DNA from 2 places in the Paenibacillus kribbensis genome. Region 2 is predicted to be linked to the other one. Evidence: predicted binding sites of a transcription regulator. Region 2 holds the regulator's gene; the other holds the start of a gene.
What was found. Region 2 encodes NrdR, which represses ribonucleotide reductase genes. Its sites were predicted from a motif close to AACACNATATATNGTGTT; they were not measured.

Region 1 (8,102 bases), 210 kb from region 2:
AAAATTAACGTATACAAAAAACGAATGATTGAGAAATATTTAAGTGCGCTGTCCTGGCAAGATCTTTTAAAAGGAAAGCGCAAACATAACCCTCATCTGAGTGTGATCGTGGAGCATAAGGAAGAGCTGCCGAGCACCGTATTTTTTAATTTTGCATTTTCATCTGCGGCAGAGAAGCTGATTGACTTTTGTATTGAGGCAGAAAAAACGCCGCTGTATGACAAAGCAGTATTGCTGCTGTTCGATCTGTTCGGATTACGGCGTGATGCGTATGATCGTTTTCACAATGAGGAGACGTATCTTGCGGATATGAACCAGACCGTAGATTACAAAAGGGTCATTCTGGATTACGTGACTGGAACCCGCATTCTGGATATAGGGCCTGGCGGGGGCGTGCTGCTGGATCTGATTGAGCAGGAAAGACCGGATGCAAAGCCGCTGGGGCTTGATATCTCAGTAAATGTGATTGAAGCATTAAAACGGAAAAAACAATCGGAGGGTCACCGTTGGGATGTTATCAAAGGGGACGCGCTCCGATTGGAGGAATTTGTGGAAACGGGGAGCATGGACACGGTCATTTTTTCTTCCATTCTCCATGAGCTGTATTCTTACATCGAGCGAGATGGGACCCGGTTCAATCCGCAAACGGTGGAGGCGGCTTTGCAGAGCGCCTATCGTGTGCTGGCACCCGGCGGGCGCATCATTATTCGTGACGGTATTATGACCGAACCGTCAGAGCAGCGCAGACGTATCCGCTTTCTGGAGCCAGACGGGATGGAATGGCTGCTGCGATTTGCCGAAGATTTTGCAGGTCGCCATATTGAAATGGAGCTTGTAAGTGAGTCTGAGGCTGTTATGCCTGTCAATGATGCGATGGAATTTCTGTACACCTACACCTGGGGGGCAGAAGCCTATGTACATGAAGTGCAGGAGCAGTTTGGTTACTTTACCCCCTCACAGTATGAGGAATGCATTCGTAACACGCTTGGATCACAGGCGATTATTCGAGTGAACCGCCACTATTTGCAGGAGGGTTATACTAAGGCGTTGTCCGGACGTATTGAGTTGACGGATGAACAGGGACAGCCGGTTCCTTTGCCAGACAGTACTTGTCTGATCGTGATTGAGAAGCCTCAATAGGGCAGGAATTACTGGATGGAAGAAAGCTATAAAACAGCTCTGTTTTTCTTAACAAGTTTTGCATATAATACAGGTGAAGTGCCTGGTAAAATGACAATAAAGGAGCTGTGTTGAAGATGTCCAAACGTTTGATTCCCTACATCACCATGGATGGAAATGCAAAAGAAGCGATCGAATTTTATGAAAAGGCATTGGATGCGCAACAGCTTTTTGTTCAAACCTTCGGTGAAATGCCGGAAAACCCGGATTTTCCGATTCCCGCAGAGGTCAAAGGTCGTATTGGACATGCTACCCTTAAAGTTGGAGAGACCGAGCTTATGTTTTCCGATACCTTTCCCGGATCGCCGTTTAGCAGCGGGAACCAGGTGAGTATCTGTATTACAACCGACAGTGTGGAGCAAGCCGAAAAAATGTTTGCTGCTCTACAGCAAGGAGGACAGGTGGGCATGCCCTTGCAAGAAACTCACTTCAGTCCGGCCTATGGGAATGTAACGGACAAGTTTGGGGTCACATTCCAAATTTTCACAGAGGCTCGGTCGTAAAAAATGGAAAACGGTCAGATTTCGCTGTCTAGGCGATCTGGCCGTTTTTTTGCATCATTACCCTCGTTCTAGAGGTTTGGCATAGCTTTAATATGATTCAAAGAATAGCTGCATCCCTGGTGCGTCAGCAGGTCTTTCTTGAAAACCAAATTTTTTATAAAAGCTCTGCTTATTTTTTGCACTGGATAACTGGACCCACCTGATTCCGCTGGACTTACACTTTTCGAGAAGCTGATTTAAAATGGCTCGTCCCATCCCCTTGTTTTGATAATCGGGATGAACAATTAAATCACAAATGAAAGTTTGGTAGACACCATCTGAAAGAATACGACCAAACCCAACCAAATGATCGTTCTTATAGACAGTAATCACATACCAGCTATTACAAATCGCACTGTAGAGTATTTCTGGAGTATAAACTCCATTGCCATTCCAACCTGTAGTTTCATAGAGTGAAAAAAATTCTTCTTTACGTGGAAGTGTGCTCGTACATTCAAATGGCTGCATAGCTATCGCTACTCCTTACTCACCAAAATTAAAATCATCATCGGTCAGCGGCTCTACATTCATGGCGCGCACATAGCCGTTTCCTTTTTTGGAAAAGAAGTCATGCTGCTTGGTGTGGGTGCTAATGCCGTTGAATACGATCGGATTAACCTCTTCGTCTTCAAACAGCGGATCAAAGCCGAGGTTCATCATGGCTTTGTTGGCGTTGTAGCGTAAAAAGACTTTAACATCATCAACTAGCCCGATCGGGGCGTAAATTTGCTCCGTGTATTGCTCCTCATTATTGTGCAGATAGCGCAGCAATCCGACCAGCGTCTGGTAAAGATCGCGTTGCTCTTCCTCGTCCAGCTCTGCATAAATTTCCTGTGCCAGCACACCTACATATACACCGTGAATACTTTCGTCGCGCAAGATCAGGTCGATAATTTCCCCGCTGCAGGTCAGCTTGCCCTGCCCTGCCAGATAGAGAGGGTAGAAGAAGCCACTGTAAAATAAATAGCTTTCCAACAGCACCGAAGCGGCCATCGCGAGATACAGGTCTTTCGGTGTATGGATATTCATATAATACTGACGAATGGTTTCCGCTTTGGTCTGCAGATACGGATTTTCTTCTACCCAGTGAAACACACCGTCAATTTCCTCTGTGGAAGCCAGTGTTGTAAAGATGCTGCTGTACGATTTGGCATGAATTTGTTCCATCATCGCCATGAAGCTTAGTACGGCTTTACGCTGAAGCCCGTCCACATGCTCCATAATTTGCGGCATCCCCACGCCGCCTTGAATGGTATCCAGCAGCGTCAAGCCGCCAAGCACCTTCATGTAGGCCTCTTTTTCGATATCACTGAGGGTCACCCAGGTCATCTTATCGTCAGACAGTGGAATTTCATCATCTGTCCAAAATTGCATAATATTCTGGTTCCAGAACATCAGAGTGAAATCATCGTCCGAGCGATTCCAGTTTACAGCTTGTATACCTGTCATTGTTTAGCATTCTCCCTTCAGCTTGCGAGATTCCCCAGGATCTCAATAAAATGATGCAGGCGAATCATCGTATGCTTGACATACGGAAGCTGCATCCGCAAGGCCGTGATCTGACCAAACCTGCACTGGCCTGGACGTCACGCTGGATACAGCTTCTAATGAAAAGCATTTTTATATATTTATTTTCTAAACATCATGCTTTAGATCGAGCAGGTGAGGCACTCTTCCACAGACAGCTTTTTGGTACGTGTGTAGTACAACGATTTAAGTCCTTTATGTGCAGCATACAGATAGCAACGGGCTAACTGACGTGTGGTTACATCACTGTTCACATGAAGTACTGTCGAAATCCCTTGATCCACGTGAGGTTGAATTTCTGCGATCAAATCAAGCACTTTGAACTGATCCATTTGATAAGCGGATTTATAGAAGAACACATTATCCTTTTGCAAATAAGGCATTGGATAGTAAGTCGTCGAATTGGCATAAGTACGTGTTTCAATCTGCTCAACAATCGGCATCACGCTGGATGTTGCATTTTGAATATACGAAATGCTGGCCGTCGGCGCAATCGCCATACGATAGGCGTGGTACAGTCCATTTTTCATGACGTCGGTTTTCAGCTTGTCCCAATCCGCAGGAGTCGGAATATCAATCTCCTTGAACAGCTCTTGCACACGTGCGGTTGTTGGACGGTAATCTGTATTCAGATAACGGTCAAAATACACGCCAGTCGCATAATCCGATTCCTCGAACCCGTAGAAGCTTTGTCCGGTCGCTTTCGCGATTTCCATACTTTTCTCTATGGAATGATAGTTCATCGTCATGAAGAAGGTGCGGACAAAATCCTTCGCTTCGTTGCTTTCATACGCAATTTTGTTTTTGGCCAGGTAGCCGTGCAGATTCATGACACCCAGACCCACGGAATGCATTTCGCGGTTCGCTTTGGCAACACCCGGTGCATTAGCCACTTGTGTCATATCGCTGACCGAGGTGAGCGCAATCATGCCCTCATGAACGGATTCGCGGATTTTGCCATGCTCCATCACATTGACAATGTTCAGGGAAGCCAGATTGCAGCTCACATCGCGGCGGATGATATCCTGCTTGCCATAATCTGCAATTTCGGAAGTTTCCTGCAACTGGAATATTTCCGTGCACAGGTTCGACATCTTCACTTGACCCACATTTTTAAGGGCATGTGCCTGATTGGCGTTACTTTTATTCATCATGTATGGATAGCCGGATTCCAGCTGAATCATGGCAATTTTCGTCAGCATGTCACGTGCGCTCATCGCTATTTTTTTCTTCACCCGATCGTCGGCAAGCAGCGTATCGTACATTACATCCAGATCCATGTCGTCCAGATGCGTTCCATAGGCCTTGTACACACTGTACGGAGCAAATACATGCAAAGGTTCATTATCCTGAGCCAGCTTGTAAAAGCGGTTTGGCACCAGCAATCCGATGGAGAGGGTTTTGAGACGCACTCTTTCGTCCGCATTGATTTTTTTACTATCCAGGAACTCCAGTACATCCCAACCAAAAATGTTGTAGTACGCCGCGCCGGAGCCCTTGCGCTGCCCCATTTGATCCGCGTAGGAGAATCCGTCTTCCATCAGCTTCAGCACAGGCATAATACCTTTGGCTGCACCTTCTACGCCTTTGATTGCTTCGCCCCGTGACCGCAGCTTCGACAGGTTGACCGCAACGCCGCCGCCGATTTTCGACAACTGCATGCATGTGTTCAGCACGTAGTTGATCGAGTTAAGAGAGTCGTCCATTTCGAGCAGGAAGCAGGATACCAGCTCTCCACGGCGACTTTTGCCTGCATTCAGGAATGTGGGTGTGGCCGGCTGGAGGCGCTGCTCCATCATCGAGCGGGCGAGCAGCCGCGCCGTATCAACATTACCGCGTCCCAAATGCAGTGCGACTGCTGCAACCCGGTCAGGATAATGCTCCAGATAGACCTTACGGTCATTGCTTTTCAGTGCATAATCGGTATAAAACTTGGATGCCGCCATATAGGAAGGGAATTTAAACTGATAGCTATGCGTGATATGGAAAATATCTTTAACTTCATCTGCTGTATAGCTATTATAGAAATTCTCGTAATAATCATTCTCAATCATGTACAGCACTTGAGCCGCTGTATCTGCAAACTTCAGGCTGCGTTCCTGAACTTCCTTCATAAATTCTGCGACAGCCTCTTGATCCTTTTCCAATTGGAAAAAGCCGTCTGTATCGCGTTTCATCAACATGTTGTTCAATTCAATATGCCGCAACTCGGCTCACCTCCTGTTTAAAACGCTCTACATCTCCGAACGTTCCAGATAATTCAAATTTACTAATCACAGGGACATTATAATGATCAGCAATCAAATCTGCGCTTTTTGCAAAGCATTCGCCCCAATTGCGGTTGCCGCTTGCAGCTACACCGACAAGGTTTTTAGCGTTTCTTTGCAAAAAGGAAGATACCCTCTCAGGTATCTGACCAAACCCTGTCGTATATGTAATGAGTACGTATGGTTCATCTATAGTCATTTGCTCCTGGATCTGAACCGCCGGAAGCTTGAGCTTTCCAATAAATCTTTTTACATTGCCGGTCTTGGAATCATAAGCAATCAGCATTGTAGGCATCCTCCTTAACAATTAACGAAAAAAAGAAAACGGCATTACCCGCCTCTATATGTACATGTATTTTCATTCCTGTAAGTTCAAGATATCGGGCGAAAACACGTTTTTCACACTATATTTAGAGCACATTTTCTATTTTATATCTATATATAGTTTTGTCAATCGCTCCAAAGGGGATCAGAGGGCCCAGATCGGGTATAAGTCCAAGCGGGGTGCGGAAAAGAGCGAAAGAACTTTTTTTTCGTAAGTATGTTAAAAAAGTATTGGAGTTTTTGAGGTTGAAGATGTACCATTTGTCAATGGGCAATAGAATGGAAAATTTACATATTATTATATTACCTTTGAGTTTGACGGGGGTGAACGTAAGGAGCTGGAGGTGAAGGATACGGACTTCGGTATGATTGTGGTCGGGGACCGTGGGGAGCTTCATTATAAGGGTACACGTGTTGTGGGGTTTGTGAGAATGATGGAAGCGTAAAGTATAGTGTAAAGTATATTGTAGAGAGCTGGAATGACTGAAAAAATACATACCGGAGGGAAGATGACGATGCCGCACATTATTGGGGAACGAATTGTATTGAGAGAATACCGTCTGGAGGATATACCTGATATACGAAAATGGGTCAATGACCCGGAAATTACATATGGCTTAAGCGATGTGTTTATCTATCCGCATTCACAATTCAGTAGCGAATCCTTTGTACAGATGATGATTGACGGCAACTCCGAGATCAAGGGCTTTATCATTGCTCATAAAGACACACTGGACTATATCGGACAACTGGATTTATTTAAAATCAACTGGGTGAATCGGCACGCCACACTTGGTATTGTGATCGGACGTGACGGTGACCTGGGTAAGGGCTACGGACGGGAAGCGATTCGGCTAATACAGAAATTTGCATTTCATGCTCTGAACCTGCATCGGCTGGAGCTGGAGGTCTATGCGTTCAATGAACGTGCATACCGTTGCTATCTGGCTTGCGGTTTCAAAGAGGAAGGTCGGCTACGGGAAAAGCTGTTCAGAGAAGGTCAATACTATGACATTATTCAGATGGGGATTTTGCGGAGCGAATATGAAGCTGCAGAGCAAGCGAAGGAATCTTGAAAGTGAAACCGTATAAGTTATTTTACTCGGTTTAATCCGGACAAAACGAGCGAATCATAGAAGCCCGCGAAATTGCGGGCTTTTGGGGTGGATACCTGATATATTAAACTTTTTATTCGTAATATCCCTCGGTTGATTTGCGGAATTGTTTGAATTGATTAATATCATGTCCGAACCATACTTGAGAATTCGTCCGTGCAGCCAGTGTGCGAATTTTTTCCACCGTATCCCGGTAACCAAGCAGATCATAAATAATACCTGGCGGCTTGACGGGTGGACCGTAGCTTTCCGCTGAATAGATAGCGTCCGAAGCAAGGATGATCCCCCCTGTCTCCGGCAGTTCAATATGCAAGCCTATCATCCCCCAAGCATGCCCGCTGCCAAAGTTGAGAATGTTGATACCTTCAGCCAGTTCCAGGTTATCCTGATGGCGTTTGATTGTTTTCCACTGCAAGTGATTTTTGATCCATGCATCAATGTCCGCCCAGACATAAGCTCCTTCCTTTACATTACGGGCATAGTTCTGCAGCGCACCGTTCAACTCATCCTCATGTACGATAACGGTAGAATTCGTAAACATTTCCAAACATCCCGCGTGATCCAAATGCAAATGGGAGGCAATGACGTACCTAATTTCCTCAGGTCTTACATTCAATTGCTCCAGCCGGTTATGCAGGTAACATTCCTCACTGGCCACCCAAGGGGATGCCAATTGCGTTGATTCGGCCCAACGCCCTTCGCTGCCCATCGAGTTCGGATTACATGCTGTATCAAACAAAATCTTTCCCTCAGGGTGGTCGATCAATACTGTATAGATGGGGAATTCAGTGAACTCTGTTGAGGCATTAGGATTGTTAATCGTGGCCGGATTATGCATGGCGATTATCCAGTTCTTGTCCATGCTCATTCGTCCGTTATCCATCACATACAGCTTAGGCCGCGGTTTAATAATATTTGACATGTTCGTTTCCTCCCAATGAAGAGTAATTTCCAAGTGAATCTCTAGCTTCACTCTTGACGGTTACGCTGCCGTAGCGGCAGGTATAGACATATCCTAATATAAAATCTAAACTTACATAAGGAGGCACTTTAATGTGTCCAGGGTACTTTTAGGTGCATAGGAGGGGAAAGGATTTGACATCTTCAACCACAAATAAACAACCCGACATCACGCTGGCGGGTTGTGG
Region 2 (8,102 bases):
GGAAAAGTTCTCCTGGATCAACTCATCAATTCTTTGGATCATGGTTATAAAATTCCGATACAGTATCCCTATCTCGTCTTCATGAATCATAGAGGGATTTAATTGATTTACGGCGTGAAAGTTCCCCTTTTGGACTTCCTGCATGGTAGATGCTAATTCTTGAATGGGATTTGTAAACTTTCTTAAAAATTTAAAACCAAGGGAAATAAGAAAAACGAACATTAACATAAAAACCAGCACCAAGGTATATTTTGCAGCAGTAATCTTGGAAAACATCATGTCAAATGGAATGATGCTCCAGTATGTCCAGTCCTTAAAATCAGTTGTAATATGGCTGACAAAGCTTCTTTCCCCATGAATGTATTCGATACTATAGCCCTGATCATCTTTTGCATTGAAATGATATTCTTTTAAATTATCTATTCCTTTTTCCGAATAAAAAATCTCATCCTCTTTTGTAATCACAATATTTCCTGCTATATCTCCGTGAGGCTTTGGTAAACCGCTTACAATCTTGTCTAAATGAACACGAATAAGCAGTTTGCCGATGGTTTCAAAGTTTAAGTTCCCATAAGACTGGATAAGGCGAACAGAAATTAAATCCCCATTGCTCCCTTCCAGCTCCATCCAATGGTTTTTACCCTCATACTTATCCGCCTGACTAAGTGCAAGCTCCTTATCTTTATTCTTTATTGGTTTGCTGCTATCCCCGGCCAAAAACTCCCTTCCTGCTGAATCGTACAGATAAATGGAATGAACGTAATTTGCCGGATCTATATATTTTTCCAATTCATCTCCAATTTTCTGTTCAAGACGATAGAAATCATAGCCTTTTACATTTCCTTGAAGATCTAATAAAATTTTTTGAATATACGGGTCGACTGCTATGTTATAACTGACTTCTTCTACTCTTTCAAGCTTCTCTTCTACGTTGTTGGACGACATCATCAGCACTTGTGCGGATTTTGCATAGATTTGCTCATCATAGAGGGAAAAAGCATATTGAAGCCCCCCTAATACAAATACTAGCGTTGTCATCATAATCAATGTAATCGTTAAGAAAAGCTTTACGTTTAGCTTTGAATGTATATAAATATTCGCAAAATAAAACCATATCTTCTTCATATTTGTTATTCCAAATAAAATACTTCCTTTAAATTTCTTGACACAGGACTGTTATCAGGGTTTGTCTCCATTAAAGGCTCCATATAGGCCCACCATTTTTGGCAAATATCGGTTTGAGCAATTTGTTCCCATTTTTCTTCATCTTCAATTTCCAAGAAAGCAAATAAGCTCCCCGTTTCTTCATCAAGAAATATGGAATAGTTGTGCGCACCGTGCCTTTTTAGCACTTCAGCCATTTCCGGCCAAAGTTTGTCATGGCGGCGCTTGTACTCCTCATAATAATCAGGAAAAACATGCATAATACTCGCTTTTCTAATCACTTTTCAACACTCCAGACTTTAAAAACAATTTTGTCTTTTGCAGTATTTTAGGATGAATTTGTTTATCTTTCTTATTTATCTAAATTACACTAGAATACGATAGATGCCCTATGACGCAATTCACTAAAATATTGTTTTTCACATCTTTTCATTGAACCACTCTTCATTTACGAAATGCATTCTGCAATAAGAGCATTGCCGCTGCTATAAGGATCATACCCATAAAAGCGGGTGCGGCATGACCAAGTGATACATAGATTTGACCTCCAATGATAGGCCCAATTATTCTTGCTAAAGCCTGAATAGATTGGCTACCTCCTTGAATCCTTCCTTGTTCACTAGAATCGACAGACTTGGAAAGCATCCCATTGAATGAAGGCCCGAAGATCGAATCACCAAAACCAAATATAAACATTCCAGCGATAATAAGAGGATAGAATGAGAACAAAGCAGATAGCGCAATAAGACTGTAACCTATAATCTCCGAAACCATTCCAAGAATTGCTATCTGTGCATCACTAAGTTTTTTCAAAAGCTTTGGCATGATGAAACCTTGTGAAATGATGTCTTGGACGCCCATAATTGAAAACATAAGTCCGATTAGTGCAGGCGCCCAATTGAACGTATCTATTGTAAATTGTGAAAAAACTGCCTGTAGAGATCCGTTGGGTATCCAAAGTAAGAACGCTGAGAAAAGTAGCCTTTTTAAGTTTTTTATGGAGAGTATGTTTACAAGCTGTATGAATGGATTCAACCTCACTAGAGTAATCTCTTTCAGTCTATTGTTCTTTTCAAGACTCTCAGGCATAAAAAAGTATCCATAAACAACATTTAATAAAGTTATTATTGCACCAAAATACATTGGTGCAGAATAACCAAACTTGGCAATCAACCCGCCTAGAGCTGGGCCAATGGCGGAGCCTACACCTGCAACCGCACTCACCCACCCAAAGTATTTGGTGCGCTGTTCTCCAGGAGTGATGTCTGCAAAATATGCGAAGAGAGTGCTTATGCTCCCGCCTGCTATACCTTCTATTATGCGCCCGGCAAATAGTACCCATAGAGCTCCTCCCATGGCAAAAACGAAGTACCCGATTGCGGAACCCAAAAGGCATACTAAGAGTAATGGACGACGGCCATATCTGTCGCTCAAAGCTCCAAGTCCGGGGGCCGCAAAAAACACGCAGACTGCATAAACAGAGGTCAGCAGCGTGACAACTATAGCTTGATCTCCCGGATTGCTTATATAAGGCTGCACCAAGAATGGGACGACAGGTGTTATGATACTGAAGCCTATTCCGCAAAGAAACACAGACATAAGACCGAATATTAAAGCCTTTTTATCTACGGCTTGTTTTGTGTTCTGTTCATTGTATGATCTAAATTTGAACACTTAAATTCTCTCCTCAAAAGTTATAATTTAGCTTCCTCGGAAGCAAAATTATCGTATCATTATTTTGCTTCCTTGGCAACAAAATAATAGCAATAAAAATGCAGCCTGTTCTCAATAGAGCCCGGCTGCCTGTGGTTTGATTTTCATTATTCAAATTTATTCCGACTTCATATCTATACCCTGTTTCTTTATTTCCGCATCCAAATGCCTACTATACTTTTCCATGAAGCTAAGCATACTGTCAAATTGTTCCTCGGTTACCTGCTCAAATACGGCTTTATCCCGCTCTTGAAACTCTTTGTGCAATTCCTCATGGATTTTATAAATTACTTTCCCTTGTTCAGTAAGCCTAAAATAGATTTCTTTCTTGTTATCCGGCTTCTGATAGCTTTCGATAATGCCTTTTTTTATGAGCTTCTTAGTTATTTTACTTATGGCACCGCTAGTCATATAAAGGGACTCCGCAAGTTTTGTCACGTTGGAATCCACATTTCTTTCAATGTATTCGATGCAATGTACTTCAGAAGACTTATAACCCTTAAGACTGTCTTCCATCTTAGACTTATTAAGCCAAACCATCTTGTTGAATAAGTCCCTGAACCTCATTATGACCAGTTCTTCTTTGTTCATGGCCTGTCCTCCCACCCGTTGGTGCATTAGCAATATTAAAATAATTATTTTTAAAATGGAATTGACCTTGTCCTCTACCTTACCAAAAACAAAAACAGAGTGGTAGTCCTGCTCCCACCCCGAAAATTTATAAATTCTATAATGTCAAAAAAAACGGCATTTCTGCCGTTTTTCTAAAGGATGGACTCTCAGGGACTCGAACCCTGGACCAATTGATTAAGAGTCAACTGCTCTACCAACTGAGCTAAGAGTCCATAATCAAAATATTGGTGGAGCCTAGGGGGATCGAACCCCTGACCTCATCGCTGCCAGCGATGCGCTCTCCCAGCTGAGCTAAGGCCCCATTTTTTGTAATTAAAAACGTTTCAAGCGACTTCTATATCATATAAAATATTGTACCCTTTGTCAATACTTTTATAAAAAAATTATAATCATCTCCCACCATTACCCAAGATACAGGCAGCGATCAGTCGCTGGCTGTATCTTTGGATAACAGTGTTTTCAGTTCCTTCATAAACATGTTAATGTCTTTGAACTGTCGATAGACGGACGCAAAGCGTACGTAAGCGACTTCATCCACAGGGTAGAGCTGTTCCATGACCAGCTCACCGATCTGCTGGCTGTCCACCTCGGTGGCAGCCGTGTTGCGGATGGCATTTTCCACCTGGGACACGATTAAATCCAGTTGCTCGACCGATACAGGACGCTTCTCACAGGCACGGATAAGACCGCGCAGCATTTTATCACGACTGAACTCTTCACGGCTTCCATCCTTCTTGATAACCATCAAAGGGGTCTCCTCCACCATTTCAAAGGTGGTAAAACGCCTGGCACACTGCTCACATTCACGACGGCGGCGAATGGACTTGTTATCATTCGCAGGCCGCGAATCCAACACCTTCGTCCCATTGTAAGCACAATACGGACATTTCATAATATCATCACTTCCTTTTTCCAGTAAATTCCCGTTACTTTACAGTAATAATTTTGTCGAAACAGATCATAATATGTTTACCACGTCGCGAGGAGGTGAACAACAATGGCACAAGGAAACTCTGGCAACTCCAACAACCTGGTAGTCAACAAAGCCTCCGGCGCTCTGGAGCAAATGAAATATGAAATCGCTCAAGAGCTGGGTATCAGCATTCCTCAAGATGGATACCAAGGTAACATGACTTCCTATGAGAACGGTTCGCTCGGGGGCTATATCACAAAACGCCTCGTAACGATCGCCGAACAACAATTGGCAGGTCAATACCAATAATCTCGGTATCAATGTAGATGTTACCAAAAAGTGTACGGATAGGCTGTGAAGTACAGCCTGTCCTGCGCTTTTTTCATTTTAAAGGCAAAAGGCCCATATTGTCATTCACTTGTCACTCAAAACTCATTATAAATTTTTGTATATTGCCTGTAATAGTAAATGACTCGCTGCACATAATGCCGTGTCTCACCAAAGGGAATTTGTTTAATGGACTCTTCCTTTCCATCCCACACTCCCTTGTTCAGCCACTCTTGAACTTTTCCTGGTCCTGCATTGTAAGCAGCTACGACCGCTACCGGATTATCTTGAAATTTAGTAGACAGATTATGCAAATACCAGGTTCCCAGTTCAATGTTGGTCCCCGGCTCATGCTTTACATTGTCAAGCGGCACCTTCTGAACCTGAGCACTGTCCATAATCCAATTGGCGGTATCAGGCATAATCTGCATAAGCCCCAATGCGCCTTTGTTTGACTGCTTACTGGTTTTGAAATTCGTTTCGACACGGATAATAGACGCCACCAAGAAAGGGTCTACTTGATACGTCTGCGAATACTGCCGAATTTCATCCTTATACTGAATCGGATAAAACCACGACATCCAATTGGAACTGAAAAACAGAATCAAAACAAAACCGACAAACAAAGCGAGCAGGACTCTTTTTTTACGCAGTATGTTCATGCAAGTCCCTTTCGCTGCCAAAATAGCTCAATTTGCCGTTCTGTTTCAGCCAGTGTTCCACTGTTATCAATGACGATATCGGCCATGCTTCTTTTTTGTTCGATATCCATTTGCGCAGACAATCGAAGTCCGGCTTGTTCCTCTGTCAGTCCATCTCTAAGCATCAGACGCTGGAGCTGAACTTCACGCGGTACATACACAACCATAATTTCCTTGTACAAGCTCTCCAGCCCGGACTCATACAATAACGGGATATCCGCCAACACAAGCTTGTCCGGCTGCTCCCGTTCGTAAGCTACCATACGCAAACGCATCTCCTCACGTATCGCAGGATGAGTAATATCATTAAGCGCCTGTCGCTGGGCAGGGTCTGCAAATACAATCTCGCCCAGTTTTTTGCGATGCAGAGTTCCGTCGCTGTTCATCACAGCTTGTCCAAAATGCTGTATGACCGCCGCCAGCACCGGATGCCCCGGAAGCATGACTTCCCGGGCAATGGCATCTGCGTCGATCAGCAGCGCACCCTTGGCGACCAAAAGAGCCGACACGGTGCTTTTTCCGGTAGCAATCCCCCCGGTTAATCCGATATTCATGCTCTTTCACCTCATAACAGCTTCAATATGCCCATCATAATCAGTAATAATGCGGGTAACACACCCAGCGCCTTCATAAATCGGAATGCCGACAGGAAGAAGCCTGCCTTCATCCCTACGATCAAAAACGTCCCGCTGAATAATGTAATAGCCATCGCTGTAGATAGGGGTTGGAAACCCAGCATGGCTGCCCCTAACCCTGCTCCAAACGCATCGACCGATAAGGCGATGCCTAGCCAAACCGCTTCCATGGCAGATATACTGCCGGAACGGTCCGTATCTGCCGCAGACGGACTTCGAAGAATACGAATAACAAGGCCCCATTTGCGGAACTCCAGCGAAAATACGGTTCGTTCCTGCTGTATCTCTAAAGTTTCCGAAGGAGCTTCGGCTGTTTCCGTACCCTCTACATTTTTATTCTGGTCCAGAACAGATCCGCTCACAGGATCGTCCGTCAAATCCTCTTTGCGATGCAGGGCTTGAATCAAAGAATAGCAGCCAATACAGATCAGAATAACAGCACCGAGAACAGTCGTATATACAGGAGACAGGACACGGGATAGTAATGCGCCGAGCTGCATCGATAGGCCAATCACCAGACCTGAACATACAGAAATGATGGCAATCGACAACAGTGGAATTTTCATCTTGCGCAGACCATATGTAACACCGACTCCAAAACTGTCCAAACTTAGTGCAAATGCCAGTAACAGCAGGGCCCCCCAATGATTAGGCACTCCAATTCCCTCCCATGCGAAGGAAGGGCCTTACAACAGCCGAAGCCCTTCGCAGTATTGGTACTTGGAACAATATATGAGAAGGATGGGCTTGGTGTGACTATACCTGCTTAATGCAGAGGCTGGCAGACCGGGCAATGATGCGTGCCACGTCCGGCCACGACAGATTTTTCGATCAATGTACCACAGTTTACACACGGCTTTGCATTACGTCCGTAAATTTGCAGCTGATGCTGAAAGCCGCCCGTTTTACCCTGTCCGTTAACGAACGATTTGATGGATGAGCCTCCAACCTGAATCGACGCGCCCAGTGTGGAGACAATAGCTTCATGCAGAACATGAAATTGACTATCAGTCAGGCTTTTTGCCGGCTGTGCCGGATGAATGCCCGCCTTAAACAACGATTCATCTACATAAATATTCCCGATACCTACAACATATGACTGATTTAACAGCGCGGCCTTGATCGAAGTCGAACGAGTTCCGACAGCGTCACGCAGCATTTCCGGTGTAAAGGACTCGTCCATCGGCTCCAAGCCGAGCTTGTTCAGCGGCTTTTCCAGCAAATCCTGTCCTGCTGGAAATAAGTGCATCGTACCAAACTGGCGCACATCCTGATAACGCAGCTCCGTACCATCTTTAAAATGAAAGATGACATGGGTATGCTTTTCCACAGGATCATCCTGTGAATAAAGCCCATAGCGCCCTTCCATTCTAAGATGGGAGACCAGCACCAGCCCGTCCAGCAAAATCCGCAGAAACTTCCCGCGTCTCTCTACGCCCGTAATCCGGTGGCCGGCCAATTCCATCGCAAAAGCATGGATATCATCGGGCCGTTGAATGATGCGCGGCAAATTTACGGTCACATGATCTATATGTTTGTCAACGATAAGCTCGTTAAGTGTTCGTTTAATGGTTTCTACTTCCGGTAGTTCCGGCATGATGTCTTCACCTCACCCTATATTATAGCGGAAGTAGCGTCAAAATGGGACTATCTACTCATTGAAAAATCTTACTTCGCTTCATACCAATTGAAACCGTAGCTTACTTCTGCTTTAAGTGGCACAGACAGCTTCAATGCAGCCTCCATTGTAGCCGGGACAAGCTCTTTCATCGTCTCTATTTCCTCAGGCGGAACCTCAAACACAAGCTCATCATGCACTTGAAGCAGCATACGGCTGCGAAGACCGCGTTCTCGAAGCGCTGCGTCCATCTGCACCATCGCGAGCTTGATAATATCGGCGGCTGTACCCTGAATCGGCGTATTCATCGCTGTACGCTCCGCGAATGAACGCAGGTTGAAATTGCTGGCGTTGATTTCCGGCAAATAGCGTCTGCGTTCCAGCAGCGTTTTTACGTA

Region 1: the regulator NrdR is predicted to act here: its motif matches at 5,916-5,933, upstream of nrdI (class Ib ribonucleoside-diphosphate reductase assembly flavoprotein NrdI).

Annotation. Positions count from the first base shown of each region.
Region 1 is NZ_CP020028.1:3,592,864-3,600,965, reverse strand. Features, by position in the region: gene B4V02_RS15950 (class I SAM-dependent methyltransferase) at 1-1,140, shown strand, start outside; gene B4V02_RS15945 (VOC family protein) at 1,257-1,682, shown strand; gene B4V02_RS15940 (GNAT family N-acetyltransferase) at 1,770-2,189, opposite strand; gene nrdF (class 1b ribonucleoside-diphosphate reductase subunit beta) at 2,205-3,170, opposite strand; gene nrdE (class 1b ribonucleoside-diphosphate reductase subunit alpha) at 3,371-5,455, opposite strand; gene nrdI (class Ib ribonucleoside-diphosphate reductase assembly flavoprotein NrdI) at 5,442-5,801, opposite strand; gene B4V02_RS15920 (DUF2500 domain-containing protein) at 6,184-6,285, shown strand; gene B4V02_RS15915 (GNAT family N-acetyltransferase) at 6,355-6,915, shown strand; gene ahlS (AhlS family quorum-quenching N-acyl homoserine lactonase) at 7,028-7,876, opposite strand; gene B4V02_RS15905 (winged helix-turn-helix transcriptional regulator) at 8,050-8,102, shown strand, end outside.
Region 2 is NZ_CP020028.1:3,805,602-3,813,703, forward strand. Features, by position in the region: gene B4V02_RS16890 (cache domain-containing sensor histidine kinase) at 1-1,125, opposite strand, end outside; gene rhaM (L-rhamnose mutarotase) at 1,131-1,445, opposite strand; gene B4V02_RS16900 (MFS transporter) at 1,609-2,838, opposite strand; gene B4V02_RS16905 (MarR family transcriptional regulator) at 2,995-3,468, opposite strand; tRNA gene B4V02_RS16910 (tRNA-Lys) at 3,650-3,722, opposite strand; tRNA gene B4V02_RS16915 (tRNA-Ala) at 3,736-3,811, opposite strand; gene nrdR (transcriptional regulator NrdR) at 3,935-4,402, opposite strand; gene B4V02_RS16925 (alpha/beta-type small acid-soluble spore protein) at 4,508-4,732, shown strand; gene B4V02_RS16930 (lytic transglycosylase domain-containing protein) at 4,849-5,412, opposite strand; gene coaE (dephospho-CoA kinase) at 5,409-6,005, opposite strand; gene B4V02_RS16940 (MntP/YtaF family protein) at 6,017-6,742, opposite strand; gene mutM (DNA-formamidopyrimidine glycosylase) at 6,853-7,683, opposite strand; gene polA (DNA polymerase I) at 7,755-8,102, opposite strand, start outside.